Regions from separate parts of the Actinoplanes sp. NPDC049265 genome, predicted to be linked through region 2. Evidence: predicted binding sites of a transcription regulator. Region 2 holds the regulator's gene; the other holds the start of a gene.

Region 1 (3,410 bases), on a different contig from region 2:
CGCGCCGGCCGGCACGTGCAGGTGGATCGGGTGGTCCAGCTGCTCCGGCGAGATGCCGAGCTCGCCGGCGTGGGCCCGGACGTACGACAGGGCGATCTGCGCCGACTCCTTCATCACGTCGCCGAGCTGACCGGTGACCGACAGGCCACCCTTGTCGCCGGGCAGCAGCGACGCCTCGATGTAGAGAACGTCCCCGCCCATCCCGGTGACGGCCAGGCCGGTGGCCACGCCCGCGACCGCCGTCCGCTCGGACGACTCCGGGGTGAACCGTGGGCGACCGATCAGATCCTTGAGACCGCCGGGGTCGACCACGGCGGGCAGCGGCCGCAGCGCGACCTTGCGGAACGCCTTCGCGAGGAGCCGCTCCAGCGACCGTACGCCGGCCTCCCGGGTGTAGTTGGCCGCCATCTCGCGGATCGCGTCGTCGGTGACCGTCACCTCACCCGGCGTCAGCGCGGCCCGCTCCAGCTGCCGCGGCACCAGGAAGTCGCGGGCGATGGCGACCTTGTCGTCCTCGGTGTAGCCGTCGATCGAGATGAGCTCCATCCGGTCGAACAGCGCCTGCGGGATCGTCTCCAGCACGTTCGCGGTGGCGATGAACAACACGTCGGACAGGTCGAGGTCCAGGTCGAGGTAGTGGTCACGGAAGGTGTGGTTCTGCGCCGGGTCGAGGACCTCCAGCAGCGCCGCGGCCGGGTCGCCCCGGTAGTCGCTACCGACCTTGTCGACCTCGTCGAGCAGCACGACCGGGTTCATCGAGCCGCTCTCCCGGATGGCCCGCACGATGCGGCCCGGCAGCGCGCCGACGTACGTACGCCGATGGCCCCTGATCTCGGCCTCGTCGCGCACCCCGCCCAGCGCGACCCGGACGAACTTGCGGCCCAGCGTGCGCGCGACCGACTCACCCAGCGAGGTCTTGCCGACCCCGGGCGGGCCGGCCAGCAGGATCACCGCGCCCGACCCGCGCCCGCCGACGACGCTCAGGCCACGGGACTCGCGGCGGGCCCGCACACCCAGGTACTCGACGATGCGGTCCTTGACCTCGTCCAGGCCGTGGTGGTCGGCATCGAGCACGGCCCGCGCGGCGTCCAGGTCGGTGCTGTCCGTGGTACGCACGTTCCACGGCAGGTCGAGCACGGTGTCGAGCCAGGTCCGGATCCAGCCCGCCTCCGGGTTCTGGTCGCCGGCCCGCTCCAGCTTGTCGACCTCGCGCAGCGCGGTCTCCTGGACCGCGTCGGGCAGCTCGGCCGCCTCGACCCGGGTGCGGTAGTCGTCGGTGCCGACCGTCTCACCCTCGCCGAGCTCCTTGCGGATCGCCTTGAGCTGCTCGCGCAGCAGGTACTCGCGGTTCCGCTTCTCGACCGACTCGCGTACGTCGTTCTCGATCTTGTCGCTGACCTCGGACTCGGCCAGGAACTCCCGGGTCCACTCGATCAGCTGCCGCAGCCGCTGCTCGACGTCCGGCGTCTCCAGCAGTTCCCGCTTGCGGTCGTTGGACAGGTACGGCGCCCAGCCCGCGGTGTCGGCCAGGTCACCCGGGTCGTCGATGGCGCTGACCGAGTCCATCACCTGCCACGCCTCGCGGCGCTGGAGCACGGAGACGACCAGCTTCTTGTATTCGGCGGCGAGCTCACGGGCCTGTTCACCGACCGGCCCGGCCACCACGGTCTCGGCCTCGACCCAGAGCGCGGCCCCCGGCCCGGTCACCCCGCTGCCGATGCGGGCCCGCCGCCCGGTACGCAGAACGGCGGCGCTGGCGCCGCCACGGAACTTGCCGACCCGCTCGACACCGGCCACGACGCCGTAGGCCGGATAGTGGTCCTCGAGCCGCGGAGCGATCAGCAGCTCCGCGCCGGCGGAGGTACGGGCCGCGTCGACCGCGGCCTGCGCCGCCTCGTCCAGCTCGACCGGGACGACCATTCCCGGGAGCAGCACGATGTCGTCGAGCAACAGCAGAGGAAGTCGTTTGCTGGTCACGGGTGCCTCCAAAAGTTGAGTACGACCGACGCAACTTTCCGAGCCGTCGCGATCTTCCGCTGTTCACTCCGGGCGAACAGACAATTGGTCGTTGCATTAGCGGGCCGAGCGGTTGAGCATTGACGTACTTCGATGCTAACGGGAGGGCTCGATGCGTACGATGTCCCGCATTCTCGCCGCGGTGCTGGTCGCGGTGTTCGCTCTGGTCGCGCCCGGGGCGGCGCGCGCCGACGTGATCACCGGGCGGCCGGTCCGGATCATGCCGCTGGGCGACTCGATCACCTGGGGCGCCGGGTCGACGACCACCTCCAGCTACCGCGCCGACCTGTGGAAGCGCCTGGTCGGCGGGGCGGGGCTGGCGGTCGACCTGGTCGGCAGCGGGCAGTCCGGGTCGCTGCCGGACACCGACAACGAGGGCCACTCGGGCTGGCGCATCGAGCAGATCACCGCGTCGATCGACGGCTGGCTCGCCACCAGCCGGCCGGACGTGGTGCTGCTGCACATCGGCACCAACGACATGAACCAGAACTTCGACGTGGCGGGGGCGCCGGGGCGGCTCGGTACGCTGCTCGACCACATCCACGCCGGTGCGCCGTCCGCGGTCGTGCTGGTCGCGCAGATCGTGCCGGCGCTCGACGCCACCATCAACGCGCGGATCAACACGTTCAACGCGGCCGTGCCGTCCGTGCTGTCGGGGCGGGCGTACACCCGGCTGGTCGATCTGAACAGCACGATCACCAACGCCGACCTGAACGACACGCTGCACCCCAACGACGGCGGCTACACCAAGATGGCCGACCTCTGGTACGCGGCGCTGGAGGGTGTGCTCGGCGGCGGGCGGGACTGGCCGCTCGCGCGGACCGGGCTGGAACCGGGCGAGACCGCACCGACCTGGACCGACACCGTGGACGCGAGCTCCAACGTGGGCGGCTACAACGCGAACCTGACCAAGATGGAGACCGGGCCGAGGGCCGAGACCGCCCGGGGCGGGGCGAACGCGCTGATGTACTCGGGCAACGACCTGAGCGCGACCGGCTCCTACTCGTACATGAAGGTCTTCGACACGCATCTGCGGCTGGCCGCGAACTCGGTGCTGACCTACTGGATCTATCCGCAGCAGGCCAATGGCACGTACGTAGCGATCGACCTGCGGTTCACCGACGGCAGCAGCCTGCGCGACTCGGGCGCGACCGACCAGTACGGGGTCCGCGCGCACCCGCAGTTCCAGGGCCAGGGCGGCCACCTCGTGCTCAACCAGTGGAACCTGGTCCGGGTCAACCTGTCCGCGCTGGCCGGCCGCACCGTCGACCGCGTGCACCTGGGTTACGACCAGCCGGCCGGCACCGGCGTGTTCCGCGGCTACGTCGACGACCTGGCCGTCAGCGACAGCACCCGGGAGGCCGCCGCCCCGGCCGCCGCCGTGAACCTCGCGC
Region 2 (3,410 bases):
CGCTCGCTGTTCGGCTCGGGCGCGTTCCGCCGGGGCGCGCGCTCCGGCGGCGGGTTCGACCCGTCCGACCTGTTCGGTGGTTTCACCGGGCCGGGCGGGGGCGGTTCGGCCGGCGACCGCCGGTTCGGCGGGGCCGGGTTCTCCGACATCTTCAGCTCGATCTTCTCGGGCGGCGGTCCCAGTGGAGCCGGTCCCCGGCGCAGCGGGCCGCAGCGGGGCCGTGACGTCGAGGCTGAGGTCACCCTCGACTTCGTGCACGCCGTCCAGGGCACGACGCTGCCGCTGACGCTGCGGTCGCCGGGCGTCTGCGACACCTGTCACGGCAACGGCGCCAAGCCGGGCACCGTGCCGCGGACCTGCCCGCAGTGCGCCGGCACCGGGCTGATCTCGCGTAACCAGGGGTCGTTCAGCTTCTCCGAGCCGTGCCGCGAGTGCCAGGGCGCGGGGAGCATCGTCGACCAGAAGTGCCCGGAGTGCCGTGGCACCGGCGGCGTCACCAAGAACCGCACGATCAACGTGCGGTTCCCGGCCGGCGTCGGCGACGGGCAGCGCATCCGGCTCAGCGGCCGTGGTGAGCCGGGCGAGCGGGGCGGTCCCGCCGGCGACCTCTACGTGCAGGTCAAGGTCAGACCGGACGACCTGTTCGGCCGCAGCGGCGACGACCTCACGCTGACCGTGCCGATCACCATGGCCGAAGCCGTGCTCGGCACCGATCTGCGGGTGCCGACCATGGACACCCCGGTCACGCTGCGGGTCCCACCGGGCACTCCGAGCGGCCGCAAGCTGCGCGCCCGGGGTAAGGGTGTGCAGCGCCGCAACGGCGAGGCGGGCGACCTGATCGTCACCGTCGACGTGCAGGTGCCGGCCCAGGTCTCCGACGAGGCGCGAGACGCTCTCGAGCAGTTTGCCAAGCTCACGCCGGCCGCCGGACGCGATCGGATAGAGGCGCGACTGCGCCGGCTTGGGTAGGTTTCAGTGATGAGGATCGATCGTTAAGGAGGTGGCACATGTATGAAGAGATCCACATCTCGATGGAGCAGGCCTCCGATGCGAAGGTCCTGATCATCTCGGTCGCCGCCCGGCTGGCCGGCATGCACCCGCAGACCCTCCGGCAGTACGACCGGCTGGGTCTGGTGCAGGCCGGCCGGGCCGGGGGCGGCGGCCGGCGCTACAGCGAGCGCGATGTCGCCCTGCTCCGCGAGGTGCAGCGGCTCAGCCAGGACGACGGCGTCAACCTGGCCGGCATCAAGCGCATCATCGCGCTCGAGCAGCTGGTCGGCGACCTGCAGCAGCGGGTGGCCGAGCTGGAGGCCGAGCTCGACGAGGCCTACACGCGGGTCGCCCAGGCCGAGGCGATGGCCGCCTATCCGGGGCGTGACCTGGTGCGCCACGAGCGCCCGTCCACCGCTCTGGTGGTGTGGCGCCCGCGTAAGCCCTGAGCCCGCGTCAGCGGCGGTGGAAGAGGCCGAGGCGGCGCGGGTGCCGGACCAGGCCGCCCTCGATCCACTCCTCGTAGTCGAAGAGCTCGGGGCGGGTCATCAGCACGCGACAGTTGTGCGCCCAGATCTGCATCGGCTCGTCGCCGACCTCTTCGGCCCGCTCGACGTACTTCTTGAGCCGGCGCTTGCGCTGCGAGGACGCGTTGGGACGGACGCCGTCGGCGGCGTAGATATACATGCAGTGCAGCGCGAACCGCCGCGCCGGACACTGCCTGTCCATGGCCAGTTCGAACAGGACCGGGCCGAGTACATCCCCGGCGATCAGCAGGTCCCAGTCCGGGGGCATGGAGTCCAGTGGTACGGCCTCCGGGTGGTACGCCCACGCCTGAAGCTCGTCCGGGCGCGGGTCGACCGGGTTCGCGAATCCGATGAATGCCGATTCACGCAAGCTCACGTTCGCCGCCTGAGTGTCCCAAAACACGAAACTGTCAGCGGAACGCTAGCGTGCGGCAACCCGGATGCGAAAGGTCTACCCGTTCACAATCTGATACTGACAAGTAGCTTTGTGCAGCGTGCGGACCTGATCGCCAGTCAGTCGGGGGCGGCCAGCGGTGCGGCAGGCGGGGAAACGGCCATCTTGCGCCGGATGAATGCCTTGAACCACGCATAATCCGGCAGACGCGCCAATAGCGGACCACTAACCACCGTGATCAGAACGTAGGCCGTGGCCAGCGGAGCCAGCTCCGGCTCGACCCCGGAGGCGACGGCCAGGCCGGCGATGACAACCGAGAACTCGCCCCGCGGCATCAGCGCGATGCCGGCCCGCACCCGGCCGGGCAACGCGATGCCGGCCCGCCGGGCGCCGATGTAGCCGGTGGCCAGCTTGGTCAGCATGGTCAATACGGCCAGCCCGAACGCGGGCAGCAGCACCGGCGGCATGTCGGCCGGGTTGGTGGACAGCCCGAAGAACACGAAGAACACGGCCGCGAACAGGTCACGCAGCGGCGACAGCATCTGGGTGGCGTGGTGCGCCACCGGGCCGGATAGCGCGATGCCGACCAGGAACGCGCCGACCGCGGCGGACACCTTGAGCTCGGCCGCCACCCCGGCGACGAACAACGTCAGACCGAGCACGCTGAGCAACAGGGCCTCGGCGTCGCGGACCGACATGAAGCTGGAGATGGCCCCGCCGTACCGGATCGCGACGACCAGCACCGCGATCACCGTGACCACCGCGACCGCCAGCGCCTCGAGCCCGCCGATCAGGCCCACCCCGGCCAGCACCGCGGTGACCAGCGGCAGGTAGAAGGCCATGGCCAGGTCCTCGATGACCAGCACGGACAGGATCACCGGCGTCTCGCGGTTGCCGAGCCGGCCCAGGTCGCCCAGCACCTTGGCGATCACCCCGGACGACGACACCCAGGTGATGCCGGCCAGCACCAGCGCCGCCTCCCAGCCCCAGCCCAGCAGGAAGGCGAACCCCGCCCCGGGCAGCGCGTTGAGCAGCATGTCGAGCACGCCGGCGGGAGCCGAGGCGCGCAGGTTGCCGACCAGCTCGGTCGCCGAGTACTCCAGGCCGAGCATGACCAGCAGGAGGATCACGCCGATCTCGGCGCCGACCTCGATGAATTCCTCGCTGGCCGAGAGCGGCAGCATCCCGCCGTGCCCGAAGGCCAGCCCGGCCAGCAGGTAGAGCGGGATGGGGGAGAGCCCGATCCGGCGGCCCAGCCGGCCCAGCATGCCGAGCGCGAAGAGGAGGGCGCCGACCTCGATGAGGAGGATCGTCGTCTCGTGCACGATTCAGTCGTCGGTCTCGCCGGCCAGGATCGCGGTCACGCCGTCGAGCCCCGCCCGGGTGCCGACCGCGACCACCACGTCGTTGGCCTCGAAGACGAACGACGGCCCGGGTGAGGCGATCACCTCACGGTCGCGCAGCACGGCGACGATCGAGGCGCTCGTCCGGGTGCGGGC

What was found. The regulator HspR, encoded in region 2, represses chaperone genes until heat shock. The targets are predictions, from matches to a motif close to TTGAGTNNNNNNNACTCAA.
Region 1: lon (endopeptidase La) is a predicted target of HspR. The motif match lies at 1,993-2,011, and genes of this name have one in related genera.

Annotation. Positions count from the first base shown of each region.
Region 1 is NZ_JBICSP010000004.1:63,624-67,033, forward strand. It holds gene lon (endopeptidase La) at 1-1,977, opposite strand, end outside; gene ACGFIO_RS12440 (GDSL-type esterase/lipase family protein) at 2,129-3,410, shown strand, end outside.
Region 2 is NZ_JBICSP010000010.1:282,596-286,005, forward strand. It holds gene dnaJ (molecular chaperone DnaJ) at 1-969, shown strand, start outside; gene ACGFIO_RS24535 (heat shock protein transcriptional repressor HspR) at 1,008-1,439, shown strand; gene ACGFIO_RS24540 (hypothetical protein) at 1,447-1,893, opposite strand; gene ACGFIO_RS24545 (cation:proton antiporter) at 2,031-3,236, opposite strand; gene ACGFIO_RS24550 (cation:proton antiporter regulatory subunit) at 3,240-3,410, opposite strand, start outside.